2 regions of the Bradyrhizobium sp. P3_C3 genome follow, and region 1 is predicted to be linked to the other one. Evidence: predicted binding sites of a transcription regulator. Region 1 holds the regulator's gene; the other holds the start of a gene.
What was found. Region 1 encodes PhoB, which activates phosphate uptake and scavenging genes when phosphate is short. Its sites were predicted from a motif close to TGTCATNNANCTGTCAT; they were not measured.
Positions count from the first base shown of each region.

Region 2: a site for PhoB is predicted at 4,123-4,139, ahead of AC1DW2_RS23725 (UDP-2,3-diacylglucosamine diphosphatase). Genes of this name have one in related genera too.

Region 1 is NZ_JBFUGY010000034.1:42,174-49,442, reverse strand. It holds gene AC1DW2_RS31425 (aspartate aminotransferase family protein) at 1-1,139, opposite strand, end outside; gene AC1DW2_RS31420 (GcrA family cell cycle regulator) at 1,596-2,108, shown strand; gene phoB (phosphate regulon transcriptional regulator PhoB) at 2,345-3,052, opposite strand; gene phoU (phosphate signaling complex protein PhoU) at 3,068-3,784, opposite strand; gene pstB (phosphate ABC transporter ATP-binding protein PstB) at 3,796-4,617, opposite strand; gene pstA (phosphate ABC transporter permease PstA) at 4,614-5,459, opposite strand; gene pstC (phosphate ABC transporter permease subunit PstC) at 5,461-6,450, opposite strand; gene pstS (phosphate ABC transporter substrate-binding protein PstS) at 6,582-7,269, opposite strand, start outside.
Region 2 is NZ_JBFUGY010000021.1:99,447-106,715, reverse strand. It holds gene AC1DW2_RS23745 (alpha/beta hydrolase) at 1-1,191, opposite strand, end outside; gene ypfJ (KPN_02809 family neutral zinc metallopeptidase) at 1,349-2,383, opposite strand; gene AC1DW2_RS23735 (Lrp/AsnC ligand binding domain-containing protein) at 2,762-3,007, opposite strand; gene thiD (bifunctional hydroxymethylpyrimidine kinase/phosphomethylpyrimidine kinase) at 3,136-3,936, shown strand; gene AC1DW2_RS23725 (UDP-2,3-diacylglucosamine diphosphatase) at 4,163-4,975, shown strand; gene AC1DW2_RS23720 (glycosyltransferase family 4 protein) at 4,975-6,018, shown strand; gene AC1DW2_RS23715 (pyridoxal-phosphate dependent enzyme) at 6,083-7,066, shown strand; gene AC1DW2_RS23710 (caspase family protein) at 7,140-7,269, opposite strand, start outside.

The DNA of each region.
Region 1 (7,269 bases):
TCCTCGATCTCGGCTTCGGTGACGATCAAGGGCGGCAGGAAGCGCACGACATTGTCGCCGGCGCCGACCGTGAGCAATTTTTCGTTGCGCAATGCCGCGCCGAGATCGCCTGACGGCACCACGGCCTTGATGCCGATCAGAAGGCCTTCGCCGCGCACTTCGCTGACGATGTCAGGATAACGATCGATCACGGAGGCGAGCTTCTGCTTGAGCAGCAGCGACATCTTCTGCACGTGATCGAAGAAGCCGGGCTTGAGCATGACGTCGAGCACGGCGTTGGCAGCCGAGATCGCGAGCGGATTGCCGCCGAAGGTCGAGCCGTGCGAGCCGGGCCCCATGCCGGCAGCCGCGTCCGCGGTCGCCAGCACCGCGCCGATCGGGAAGCCGCCACCGAGCGCTTTGGCCAGCGACATCACGTCAGGCGTGACGCCGGTGCGGCGATGCGCGAAGAGATCGCCGGTGCGGCCCATGCCGGTCTGCACCTCGTCGAACGCGAGCAGCAGTCCCTTCTCGTCGCAGAGCTGGCGCAACGCCCTCAGGAAGGCGGGCGTTGCCGAACGCACGCCGCCCTCGCCCTGGATCGGCTCGATCAGGATGCCGGCGGTCTGCGGACCGATCGCCTTCTTGACGGCTTCGATATCGCCATGCGGGACCTGGTCGAAGCCGTCCATCGGCGGTCCGAACCCTTCGAGATATTTTGCCGAACCGGTCGCGGCGAGCGTTGCCAGCGTGCGGCCGTGGAAGGCGCCTTCGAAGGTGATGATGCGGTAACGTTCCGGATGACCCTTGGAGAAGTGATGATGGCGGACCAGCTTGATCACACCTTCCAGCGCTTCGGCGCCGGAATTGCAGAAGAACACGAAGTCCGCGAAGCTTTCGTTGCACAGACGCGCGGCGAGCTTCTCGCCGTCCGGGCTCTGGAACAGGTTCGACATGTGCCAGAGTTTGGTGGCCTGCTCTTGCAACGCCTTGACCAACGCAGGATGAGCATGGCCGAGCGCATTCACCGCCACACCCGAGGTGAAATCGAGATAGCGATCGCCATTGGTCGCAATCAGCCAGCAGCCTTCACCGCGCTCGAAACCGAGGTCGGACCTGGCGAAAACGGGGAGCAAATGCGGCGCTGCGCTGTTAGTCATGACGATCACTTGAATGTTGCGGACGGTGTGAGCGTGCATTGCGCAACGCACCATTGACCGGCCCGGAAAACGAAACGTGCCGCCTTTTAAGGGCGGCACGCCTGACTATCTTATGCCTGGTGAAACCGGTGTCAATGCCGCCCGGAAAGCCTCGCGAAACGCAGAATCCGTAGTCTTGCGGTGGCGATTTTGCGTATTTCCGCCACGGAACATGTGGAAGCGAGTCGGCGGACTCTTGCGCGTGAGTCACGCCATATTGTAGCGTTTGGCTTGTCAGATACGACATCTCGTGCAGCAGTTCTGATCCTCTAAGTCCTCATGTACCGGCGTAAGCGTTCGGGCGCATCTGGTGCGCCCGGCGAGCCTTAAGGGATTCTGGCGGCACGGGTTTTTCGAAGCTTAGGCATTCGCCGTGCGGCCGCCAGGATGGCAGGCGCCGACGAAGGAAAGGGTGCAATGACCGTTTTGACCTGGTCGGATGATCGCGTCGAGCAGCTGAAAAAGCTCTGGGAGGCCGGACTTTCGGCCAGCCAGATCGCCGCTGAACTCGGCAATGTGACCCGCAATGCCGTGATTGGCAAAGTGCACCGGCTCGGCCTGTCGGGCCGCGCCAAGAGCCCTTCGTCGGCAGCGCCGCGGCCGCGCAAGGCGCGCCCCGCCCAGCACATGATGCGGGTGACACGCCCGATCGCGCGCGGCAACACCGCGCTGGCGCAGGCCTTCGAAGTCGAGGTCGAGGCCGAACCGGTCACCTACGACAACGTCGTGCCGATGAGCCAGCGGCTGTCGCTGCTGGAGCTGAACGAGGCCACCTGCCACTGGCCGGTCGGCGATCCCTCGAGCCCGGATTTCTTCTTCTGCGGCGGCAAGGCGCTCTCCGGCCTGCCCTACTGCGCCCAGCACTCGCGCGTGGCGTATCAGCCCGCGGCCGATCGCCGGCGCGCACCGGCGAAGCCGGGTCCGCGCTGAAGTCGTTCTGAGCTCAGAAAGGAGCCGTCACACGATGGCGGCTCAACAAATCCGATGTCGTTCCGGACAAGCGCGCCTCAAGCGCGCGCAGATCCGGGACCCTTAACCACCGCAAGATGTGGCTACGGGGACTCGGAGTTACCTTTTGGCACAATAATCACTCGCGGTGGGTGTCCCGGACCCGCGCTTACGCTTGTCCGGGACGACACCGAGAGTGTGGCCGCAGCTCACCGAGCTTACGCCTGCTCCGCCTTCGCAAAGCGATCATCCAGTGCGTAGCCCGCGCCGCGGACGGTGCGGATCGGGTCCTGCTCGCGGCCGAGATTGAGCAGCTTGCGCAGGCGGCCGATATGGACGTCGACGGTGCGCTCGTCGATGTAGATGTCACGGCCCCAGACGCTGTCGAGCAGCTGCTCGCGCGAGAACACGCGGCCGGGATGCTCCAGGAAGAACTCCAGCAGGCGATATTCGGTCGGGCCGAGATCGATCGGCCGACCCGAACGCGCCACGCGACGCTTGTCGCGGTCGAGCTCGATGTCGCCATAGGCGAGCACGGTGGCGAGCCGCTCGGGGCTGGCGCGCCTGAGCAGGCCCTTCACGCGTGCCAGCAGCTCCGGCACCGAGAACGGCTTGACGATGTAGTCGTCGGCGCCGGTCGCAAGGCCCCGCACCCGCTCGCTCTCCTCGCCGCGCGCGGTGAGCATGATGATCGGGAGCTGCTTGGTCTCGGGCCGGGTGCGCAGCCGCCGGCACAGCTCGATGCCGGAGAGGCCCGGCAGCATCCAGTCGAGCACGATCAAATCGGGGATGTGCTCCTTGAGGCGGGTGTCGGCATCGTCGCCGCGCATCACCGTCTCGACGTCATAGCCGTCGCCTTCGAGGTTGTAGCGGAGAAGCTCGGTGAGAGCTTCCTCGTCCTCAACCACCATAATGCGTGCGCCCATGGTGTTCGTCGCTCCTTAAGTGTTCGGGACCGTCGTGGCGAAGGTCGTCATGTCGCCCTTCGGCCGCTTGTCGGTGATCGCCTGGCCCTCGATCATGTAGAACACGGTCTCGGCGATGTTGGTGGCGTGGTCACCGATGCGCTCGATGTTCTTGGCGCAGAACATCAGATGGATGCAGAACGAGATGTTGCGCGGATCCTCCATCATGTAGGTGAGGAGCTCGCGGAACAGCGAGGTGCAGATGGCGTCGACTTCCTCGTCGCCCTTCCACACCGCCATCGCCGCCGGCAGATCGTGCGCGGCATAGGCATCCAGCACCGACTTGACCTGTTGCTGCACGAGGTCGGTCATGTGCTCCAGACCGCGGAACAGCTTGAGCGGATGGAAATCCGTCTCCAGCGCCGCGACGCGCTTGCCCATGTTCTTGGCGAGGTCGCCGATCCGCTCGAGATCGGTCGCGACGCGCATGGCGCCGACGATCTCGCGCAGATCCACCGCCATCGGCTGGCGGCGCGCGATGGTGAGAACGGCGCGCTCCTCGATCTTCTTCTGAAGCGCGTCGAGCTCGGCGTCGATGGTGACGACGCGCTGGCCGAGCGCGACGTCGCGGCGGATCAGCGCGTCGACGGAATCGACGATCATGCGCTCGGCGATGCCGCCCATCTCAGCGACCAGGCGCGTGAGCTCCTGGAGGTCGGTGTCGAAGGCCTTTGCGGTATGTTCAGAACCCATGTTCCGTCTCCTCAGCCGAACCGGCCGGTGATGTAATCCTGCGTGCGCCGGTCGGTCGGCGACGTGAAGATCTTGCTGGTGTCGTCGAACTCGATCAGCTCGCCGAGATACATGAAGGCGGTCTTGTCGGAGACGCGCGCCGCCTGCTGCATGTTGTGGGTGACGATCGCGATCGTGTAGTTCTCGGATAGCTCCTGGATCAGCTCCTCGACCTTGGCGGTCGAGATCGGGTCGAGCGCCGAACAGGGTTCGTCGAACAAGATCACCTCGGGCCGCACCGCGACCGTGCGGGCGATGCAGAGGCGCTGCTGCTGGCCGCCGGAGAGCGACAGGCCGGAGGCGTTGAGCTTGTCCTTGACCTCGTTCCACAGCGCGCCGCCGCGCAGCGCCTTCTCGACGCGGTCGTCCATCTCGGACTTCGAGATCTTCTCGTAAAGGCGGATGCCGAAGGCGATGTTCTCGTAGATCGTCATCGGGAACGGCGTCGGCTTCTGGAACACCATGCCGACGCGGGCGCGCAACAAATTGAGGTCCAGCTTGGGGTCGAGGACGTTGGTCTGGTCGAGCATGAGCTGACCGGTGACGCGCTGGCCCGGATAGAGGTCGTACATCCGATTGAAGATGCGCAGCAGGGTGGACTTGCCGCAGCCAGACGGGCCGATGAACGCCGTGACGCGGTTGGTGCCGAGCGCCAGATTGATGTTCTTCAGCGCGTGGTGCTCGCCGTAATAGAAATTGAGGTTGCGCACCGTCACCTTGGCCGGAGCTTCGGGCAGCACCGGCGCCTGGGGCAAACCACCGGCCGCGCTCATCGATACGGAAAGATCACTCATTTTGCGGTCCTCTCGGCGCTCAGAATGCGCGCGCCAATATTCAGGGCAAGAACGGTCAGGGTGATGAGCAGCGCGCCGCTCCAGGCGAGCTGCTTCCAGTAGGCGTAGGGGCTCTGCACGAAATTGTTGATGGTGACCGGCAGGTTCGCCATCGTCTTGTTCAGACCCAGGCTGAAGAACTGGTTCGACAGCGCGGTGAAGAGCAGCGGCGCGGTCTCGCCGGCGACGCGGGCGGTGGCCAGCATCACGCCGGTGATGAGGCCCGAGCGCGCCGCGCGATAGGCGATGCGCTTGATCACCAGCGAGCGCGGCAGGCCGAGCGCCGAGGCCGCCTCACGCAGTGCGTTCGGCACCAGCAGCAGCATGTCCTCGGTCGTGCGCAGCACCACCGGGATGACGATCACCGCAAGCGCGAGGCAGCCGGCAATCGCCGAGAAGCCGCGCATCGGCACCACCACCGCACCATAGATGAACAGGCCGATGATGATCGAGGGCGCCGACAGGAGGATGTCGTTGATGAAGCGGATCACCGAGGTCAGGCGGTCGTTGCGGCCGTACTCGGCGAGATAGGTGCCGGCGAACAGACCGAGCGGCGCGCCGATGCCGACGCCGAGCACGGTCATGATGATCGAACCCACGATGGCGTTGCGCAGGCCGCCCTCGGTCGAGCCCGGAGGCGGCGTGTCCGCAACGAAGAGCTCCAGGTTCAGGCCGGCAATGCCGTTGTAGAGCAGCGTTATCAGGATCAGCGCGAGCCATGTGACGCCGAAGGCAGCGGCAGCCAGGCAGAGCACACGGATGACGATGTCCATGCGGCGGCGGCGTGCGTAGATCGGGTTCATGTTACTTCCCCGCCTTCTTTTCAAGACGCATCAGCATCAACCGTGCAGCCGCGAGCACGAAGAATGTCAGCACGAACAGCAGCAGGCCGAGCAGGATCAGGCCGGACTGGTGCAGGCCGTCGCTCTCGGCGAACTCCGATGCGATCGCCGCCGAGATCGTGGTGCCCGGGGCGAAGATCGACGACGAGATGCGGAACGAGTTGCCGATGATGAAGGTCACCGCCATGGTCTCGCCGAGCGCGCGGCCGAGCGCCAGCATGACACCGCCGATGACGCCGACGCGGGTGTAGGGGATCACCACGCTGCGCACGACTTCCCAGGTGGTGCAGCCGACGCCGTAGGCGGCTTCCTTGAGCACCGGCGGCACCGTCTTGAACACGTCGACCGAGATCGAGGTGATGAAGGGCAGCACCATGATGGCGAGGATCAGCGCCGCGTTGAACAGGCTGAGATAGGACGGCGGGCCTGCGAAGATCGCGCCCAGCACGGGGATGCCGTCGAAGATCTTGATCATGAAAGGCTGGAACGTGTTGGCCAGGAACGGGCCGAGCACGAAGAAGCCCCACATGCCGTAGATGATCGAGGGAATGCCGGCGAGCAGCTCGATCGCCATGCCGATCGGGCGGCGCGCCCATTGCGGGCAGAGCTCAGTCAGAAAGATCGCAATGCCGAGACCGACCGGAATGGCGATCGCCATCGCGATGAAGGAGGTGATGAGCGTGCCGTAGATCGGGCCGAGCGCGCCGAGCACGGGCGGATCTGCCGACGGCGCCCAGCGCTGAGTCCACAGGAAGGCGAAGCCGTATTCCTTCATCGCCGGGAACGCGCCGACGATCAGCGAGATGATGATGCCACCGAGGATGAGCAGCACCGAGATCGCGGACAGCCGCGTGATCCAGTAGAAGGTGAGGTCGCCGAGCTTGAAGGCGCCCAAGGCCTTGGCGCGGTCATACGGTCCGGCGTCGTCGATTACATCGCTCTGAACGGCCATCTCTGCCACGCCGATCCCCTGTGCCCGTTTGATATACGCTTGTTGTCGGTCTTGCGCTCCGGATGCGGCGCGAGGCCAATCCGGAGCGGAGGTCTTGTGAGATCCCGGCGCCCAGTCCGGGACGAGAGCGCTTAGCTCTTGATCTCGGCAGCCCAGGTCTTCTCGATCAGTTGGACGACCGGGTCCGGCATCGGGATGTAGTCGAGCTCTTCAGCCGCCTTGCCGCCGCTCTTGAAGGCCCAGCGGAAGAACTTGATGGCTTCCTGCGAGGCTGCCTTGTCGGTGGCATCCTTGTGCATGAGGATGAAGGTCGCCGCCGTGATCGGCCAGGACTTGTCGCCGGGCTGGTCGGTCAGGATGACGTAGTAGCCGGGAGCCTTGGCCCAGTCGGCATTGGAAGCGGCCGCCTGGAAGGCTTCGACCGTCGGCTGCACCGGCTTGCCGGCCTTGTTGACGAGACCGGTGTAGGTCAGCTTGTTCTGCTTGGCATAGGCGTACTCGACGTAGCCGATCGAGTTCTTGGTCTGGCTGATGTTGCCCGACACGCCTTCGTTGCCCTTGGCGCCGACGCCGACCGGCCACTCGACCGCGGTGCCCTCACCGACCTTGCTCTTCCAGTCCGCGCTGGCCTTGGCGAGATAGTTGGTGAAGTTGAAGGTCGTGCCCGAACCATCCGAGCGGCGGACCACGGTGATCGCGTCCGACGGCAGCTTCACGTTCGGATTGAGCTTCTTGATCGCGGCGTCATCCCACTTGGTGATCTTGCCGAGATAGATGCTGGCCAGGGTCTCGCCGTCGAACACCAGCTCGCCGGGCTTC
Region 2 (7,269 bases), on a different contig from region 1:
TGCGATCAAGTTCCCCATACTGTGAGCTATCACATCGATGTTGTCATATCCGGCTTTGTAAAGATCGTCGATCACGCGAAGAAAGGCCGTGCGCGAAGCCAACGCGCTTTCTTTGTCATAGAGATAGTCCGCGATATCCCCGCGAGACGGCCATGAGAATAAGATTGTGGTGCCTCTGAACTGAAGATCCCAAGTTATCTGCGCTGCCCGGAAGACGGCGTCGCGGAATTTGGTATTGAAGCCATGGACAAACACGAGAGCCTTTCTCTTCTTCGTTGACGCTAGCGTTTTTATCCATTTCGCTTCGTCTGTTTTCTCGATGCTGCGAATAGTAAAATGCTTCGTTGGGTCAAGTGTGTCTCTTCTCAACTTAAATCCGAAGAGCTTAAGGCTCGAGGGCAATTCTATGTTTCCGATGTGGTGTCCTTCAGGCACCCGGACGCGAACGATCCCGACACTCAGATCAGGGTTGCGCTCGCCTGTGTAGCCGCTGACAGCAGTCCAGCCGTTTAAGCTGTAGACAGGAGGTCCATCGCTTGTGAATGCGGGCTGGGGATGGCCTTCGACATCGGGGGGAGTGTCCGACTGTTTGCGGTTCGTTGCATAGAAAAACTCAACGATACGTGTGTCGATTTTGGAGTCTTGCGCTGCGTTTTCTAAGGATTTGTCCGTATCGTTAGCCCCACTCGCTGTACTTTGATTCCCTTTCTGAATTGCGCCGCCTTGGATATCCGGGTCTATTTTAGTGCCGCCGGGTTTAATCGTCGGCTTGATCGGGGCTACTATCACATCAAAAGGCGCGCGCCATGGCTCATCATCTGCCAGCGTGATGGGCCTAAACCTCTCGATAGAAATCCGTTGAATTGAGTTGGGATCAGTGAGGAACTTCCAGTAACTCTCGTACTGTGTGTTCTGAATCAAAAAAGTCACGCTATTTGGTTCGCGCTCGCGCTCCGATGCCGATAGGCAGCCTCGTAGCCGGTCCGAAAAGCGAGCGTATCTCCCAACGAAATTTTTGGCAGCTTCCGGCTGAACAATTTCCGGCATTCGCTCTGGGGCCTTCCGCGAAAACGCTTCGCAAATCTGAAGGACGTCTCGCTCGGCGACGATCGGTTGCGCGTAGCTGCTCCCGAAGCCCGTTGCGAAAGCAATTGACCAAACAGCCAAGTATTTTAACCAATGCTGGGGCACGGCACTCCCCTAAAAAATTAAAATGCAAGAGACCGAGCAGGCGTTCGTCGCAGAGTTTCTCTTCGTCCGGTGGGGGCTCCCGTACCGCCAGCGGTCCCGCTCAGTCGTATGCAGTCGTCGTCGGACATCGGCTGTTGAGAGTTGGGAAGGTCGGGCCTCATTGCCGCGCTCCAGCAAAGGTGTTGCAGCTCTTCACCAATCCAGTTGCGTAACCGACATCGAACCAATGATGGCGCTGCGCAGCGCTGCCATGAGTGAACGAGTCAGGCACTATGTACCCCAAGGCACTTTTCTGCAGCGTGTCATTGCCTAGTGCTTCTGTCGTTCGAATTGCCGCTGCTATGTCGCTCGCGTTGATCTTCGCTTTCTCTTTAACTTTACGCGCCCAAATGCCGGCGAGACAATCGGCCTGCAACTCGAGAAGAACTTGTAACCGGTTTCTCTCCGCCTCCGTTTCCACGCCCCCTTGAAGCTCGCGCACTTTTGGCATAATTCCCAGCAAGTTCTGAACGTGGTGTCCGATTTCGTGGGCTATCACATAGGCCTGAGGAAGTTGACAGTCAGCGCCGCTCGAATCGCAGGCGTGAAGTTCAGTCTGCATCTCTTGGAAGAACGAAAGGTCGAGGTAGACTTTCTGATCATCAGGACAATAAAATGGTCCCATGATTTTTTCGGCTAATCCGCAGGCTGCGTAGGTGGCGCTTGTGTACAGGACGAGACGGGGTGGCCGATAAGTTAGGCGATCGGATGCGAAGATTGCCTGCCAGACCTCCTCCGTGCTGCCCAGAACTCGCGAAACGAAGAGATACATCTTGTCGCGCGGTGCACCGGTCTGGTCGCCCGACTTCGCTGGAAGCTCAGCATAATGCCACTCGGCTTGCGCGTCATCGCTACTCGTTGTTGCCGTGAATCCTTCACCGAATAGGCGAGCCCGCATGAAGCTGCCAACCTCGATCTGTTCAGTTTGAGCCACGCCATGACGTTGGAGCGGCTGGACGGTTATTGGCTCGTGATAGCCGACCGTCATTTCCGTCGGAGGAGTAAATACAACTGAACCCGGACCAATCTTGTCGACTTGGTTACGGAGGATGGCAGCGGGGTCTATCGGTGCTGGGCGAACTGCCCAGGCTAAGCCGCCTGTGCAAAGCACCCAGGCAGCCACTGCTATCGAAACAAGCGGTCCTTTGGGCATTGCCGGCCCCCGGCGCTCACGATCCGTGCGAAAAGAGCATTCCAGGGTTGTATGTTCAATGAAATATTTCACACTTTGCGCGCGGCATAGGTGCAAGCGATCGGGCCGCCGAATTGTTCCTCCGCGGACCTAAGCGCGTGGGCTACGATGCAAAGGCCCCAACCACTTGGAGACTATCCGTTTTTTGACCGGACATTGGCGCGATGTCGACGCGGCCGTCATCGATGAAGCGCGTTGGGCCTTGCCAGTGCGAGAGGGTGTCGAGCGCTGGATGATGTGCGCGATGGTTAAAATCCGAAGAACTCACTTTGAGTACAATTGGTCCGCTGCGCTGTCTCGGAAGCGGACTTCCCATCCGGCCCTCTGTGAGTGCACACCCTAGCTCGCGCCAAACGCCTTGAAGGTGATGATAGTCAGGGTGTCCTGGATGCCCGGCAGCACCTGCACCTTCTCGTTGATGAAGTGGCCGATGTCGGTGTCCTTATCGACGTAGAACTTTACCAGCAAATCGTAATGGCCGGCCGTGGAGTAGATCTCGGAGGCGATCTCGGCTTCGGCAAGCGCGTTGGCGACCGTGTAAGACTGGCCGAGCTTGCATTTGATCTGGACGAAAAAAGGAACCATTGCAGTCACTCCGAAGCTTATCTGGCGGCTAATAGGCCAAAATCGGCCGGATTTAGCAAGCGAACTTGCGGGCCACCGGGGTGCGCGCTAGGACGGGCGATGGTCTCAAAAACGCGGAAAATCGCCCCATGACGACGCCCGTGGCGCTCACCATCGCCGGCTCCGATTCGAGCGGCGGCGCCGGCATCCAGGCCGACCTGAAGACCTTTGCCGCGCTCGGCGTCTATGGCGCCTCCGCGATCACGGCGCTGACGGCGCAGAACACGCGCGGCGTCACCGGCATCCACGCGGTGCCCGCCGAATTCGTCACCGCGCAGATCGATGCCGTGTTTTCCGATCTCGAGGTCAGCGCGGTGAAGATCGGCATGGTGGCGCAGGCCGCCAGCATCGATGCGATCGCGGGCGCGCTGTCGCGCTGGAAGCCCGAGCATATCGTGCTCGATCCCGTGATGGTCGCAACCTCGGGCGATCGCCTGCTCGCCGCGGAGGCGGTGGAAGCCCTGCGCAAAAAACTGATGCCGCTGGCGTCGGTGATCACGCCTAATCTGCCGGAGGCCGCGGCTCTGCTCGACGAGCCCGTCGCGACACGCGAGGCCGAGATCGAGAGCCAGGGGCGCCGGCTGCTGGCGCTGGGCTGCCGTGCGGTCCTGATCAAGGGCGGGCACGGCGAGGGCGCCGAAAGCATCGACTATCTCGTCGAGGCCGAGAACACGATCGCGCTTGTGGCGCCGCGCATCGCCACCCGCAACACCCACGGCACGGGGTGCTCGCTGTCCTCGGCCGTCGCGGCGGGGCTTGCCAGGGGCGAGGATCTCGCGCGGGCCGTGCGGAACGCCAAGGCCTGGATCAGCGCAGCGATCGCGGCCGCCGACCGCTTCAGCGTCGGCCACGGCCACGGGCCGATCCATCATTTCCACAAATTTTACTGATCCGGGCCGCGAGCGCACCGCCAGCGGCGCGCGGGACCGCCGCCGTTAACCTGTTCAGCCATCGGTTCCGGGGTCTTGCGGAGGCCGTTGCGGCGTCATGTCGCCTGATTGTCGCATGCGACTGATATTCGCGGGACGGGCGAGGCGAGGTTTGATTCGTATCCGAGGGTGCCTCAAAGGTTCATTGGTCATCCCCCTGTCACGGGATATTGTTACAGGCTGTCGCATGGGAAGTTACGATGTGAGTGACGAGAGCCCTGAAAGGCGCTTTCGCACGTTGTTCATCTCCGACGTTCATCTCGGAGCCCGCGGTTCTCAAGCCGACCTTCTGCTCGACTTCCTGCGCTACCACGATGCCGATACGATCTATCTCGTCGGCGATATCGTCGACGGCTGGGCGCTGAAATCGAGCTGGCACTGGCCGCAGTCGCATAACGACCTGGTCCAGAAGCTGCTGCGCAAGGCGCGCAAGGGCGCCAAGGTCATCTACATTCCCGGCAATCACGACGAATTCCTGCGCAACTATTACGGTACGCATTTCGGCGGCATCGACGTCGTCGAGAACACCGTCCACACCGGCGTGGACGGCAAGCGCTACCTCGTCATCCACGGCGACATCTTCGATCTCGTGGTGCAGAACGCGCGCTGGCTCGCCCATCTCGGCGACAAGGCCTACGACTTCGCGATCCAGATGAATCGCTTCGTCAACTTCTTCCGGCGCATGTTCAAGGTGCCCTATTGGTCGCTGTCGCAATGGGCCAAGCAGAAGGTCAAGAACGCCGTCAACTATATCGGCGCGTTCGAGCAGGCGCTCGCCGCCGAAGCGCGGCGTCACGACGCCGACGGCGTGATCTGCGGCCACATCCACTATGCCGTGATCCGCGACGAGGGCGGCATCCGCTACATGAATTGCGGCGACTGGGTCGAGAGCTGCACGGCGCTGGTCGAGCATGACGACGGTCATTTCGAGATCATCACCTGGGCAGATCAGGCGCGGAAGCCGGCACAAGTCCCGCAGGTCGCAGCAAGGGCCGCTTGATGCGCATCCTGGTCGCGACCGACGCCTGGCACCCGCAAGTCAATGGTGTGGTTCGGACGCTGACCAAGCTCGCAGACGCCGCCAAGGGGCTCGGCGTCGAGTTCACGTTCCTGACGCCGCAATCGTTCCGCACCTTTGCGATGCCGAGCTACCGCGACGTGCGGCTCGCCATGCCGCGCCCGGCGCGAATCGCGAAGCTGATCGAAGAGGCGCGCCCCGACAGCATCCACATCGCGACGGAGGGGCCGATCGGCCTGATGGTCCGCCGCTACTGCCGCCAGCGCAAGCTGCCGTTCACGAGCAGCTTCCACACCCGCTTTCCCGAATATGTCCGCGCCCGCGTGCCGGTTCCGGAATCCCTGATCTGGCGGGCGCTGCGCCGATTTCACGCGCCCAGCCGCGCCGTGATGGCGGCGACGCCTGCGCTCGCCCGCGAGCTTGGTGAACGTGGCTTCGACAACGTCGTGCTGTGGCCGCGCGGCGTCGACACCAGCCTGTTCCACCCCCGTGGGATCGACCTCTGCCTGCCGGCGCCAGTGTTTCTCTCGGTCGGCCGGATCGCGGTGGAGAAGAATCTCGAGGCGTTTCTCGATCTCGATCTGCCCGGCACCAAGGTGATCGTCGGCGACGGCCCGGCGCGGGTCGCGCTGGAAGAAGCCTATCCGGATGCGATCTTCCTGGGCGAGAAGCACGGCGAGGCGCTGGCGGCAATCTATGCTGCGGCCGACGTGTTCGTGTTCCCCAGCAAGACCGACACGTTCGGCCTGGTCCTGCTGGAAGCGCTCGCCAGCGGCCTGCCGGTCGCGGCCTTCCCGGTGAAGGGCCCTCGCGACGTGATCGGCGATGCACCGGTCGGCGCCCTCGATCACGATCTGCGCAACGCCTGCTTCGCGGCGCTCGACGTGTCCCGGCAGGACTGCGTCGAATTCGCCGCCAATTACACCTGGGAGGCCTCGGCGAGGGCGTTTGTGGACAGCATCAAGGCAGTTGGCGCGGTGCTTCCTGGCAGGAATGGGGCGGAGCCGGTTAGTTTCGTAGCCTGAAAACCAAGGTTCATCGCGCGCAGGTGTCTTGCCCCGCGCCTCGTCCGGCGCGATAACATCAGGCATGACCGAACATCTCCTCCCGATCGGCCCTGCCGATATCGAAGCAGCAGCACGCGTGATCGCGCCCTTCGCCATCCGCACCCCGCTGTTGTCCTTTCCCGTGCTCAACGAGCGCGTCGGCGCAAAGGTCTTCGTGAAGCCGGAGATGCTCCAGCGCACCGGCTCCTTCAAGTTCCGCGGCGCCTTCAACAAGGTCGCCTCGATCCCGCAGGACAAGCGCGCCGGCGGCGTCGTCGCGTTCTCGTCCGGCAACCACGCCCAGGGCGTCGCGGCGGCTGCAAAGATCCTCGACATGCATGCGACCATCGTGATGCCCGCGGATGCGCCGCTGTCGAAGCGCGAGCGCACCAAATCCTATGGCGCCGAGGTCGTGCTGTATGATCGCGACCGCGACGACCGCGAGGCGATCTCGCGCGGCATCGCCGAGAAGCGCGGCGCGACATTGGTCAGGCCCTATGACGATCCGTTCGTGATCGCGGGGCAGGGCACCGCAGGTCGTGAGATCGCCGAGGACATGGCTGCGCTCGCCCTCAGTCCCGACATCGTGGTGGCACCGGCCTCCGGCGGCGGCCTGATCGCGGGCGTCGCCACGGCCGTCAAGGCGCGCTATCCGCTCGCCGAGATCGTGGTGGCCGAGCCCGAGGCGTTCGATGATCACGGCATTTCGCTGACCGCCGGCCACCGCGAGCCGCATGGGCCTGCGGGCCGCACCATCTGCGATGCGCTGATGGCCCTGATCCCCGGCGAGATGACCTTTGCGATCAACAGCAAGCTCTTGGCGCGCGGCGTGACTGCATCTGACAAGGAAGTCGGCGCGGCGGTGGCGTTTGCCTATCGCGAGCTGAAGCTCGTGGTCGAGCCGGGAGGTGCGGTGGGCCTTGCCGCATTGCTGGCGGGACGTCTCGACGTCGCCGGGAAGAACGTCGTCATCGTGCTCTCCGGCGGCAATGTCGATGCGGATCTGTTTGCCGAGCTGGTGGCCTGATCTTCTGAGATTTTGACACGACGAAGGGGCAGAGCGTCGCCGCTCTGCCCCTTTGTCGTTTCGCTTGTGGCGATCAGCGCATGAAGCCGCGGTGGTTGTTGCCGCCGCCAATGGAGGGCGCCTGGTTCATCGACTGCCGGAAGTTGTTGCCGCCGTTGTTGACCACACGGTTGGTCGCATTGAATTGCGGGCGGTTGTTCTGC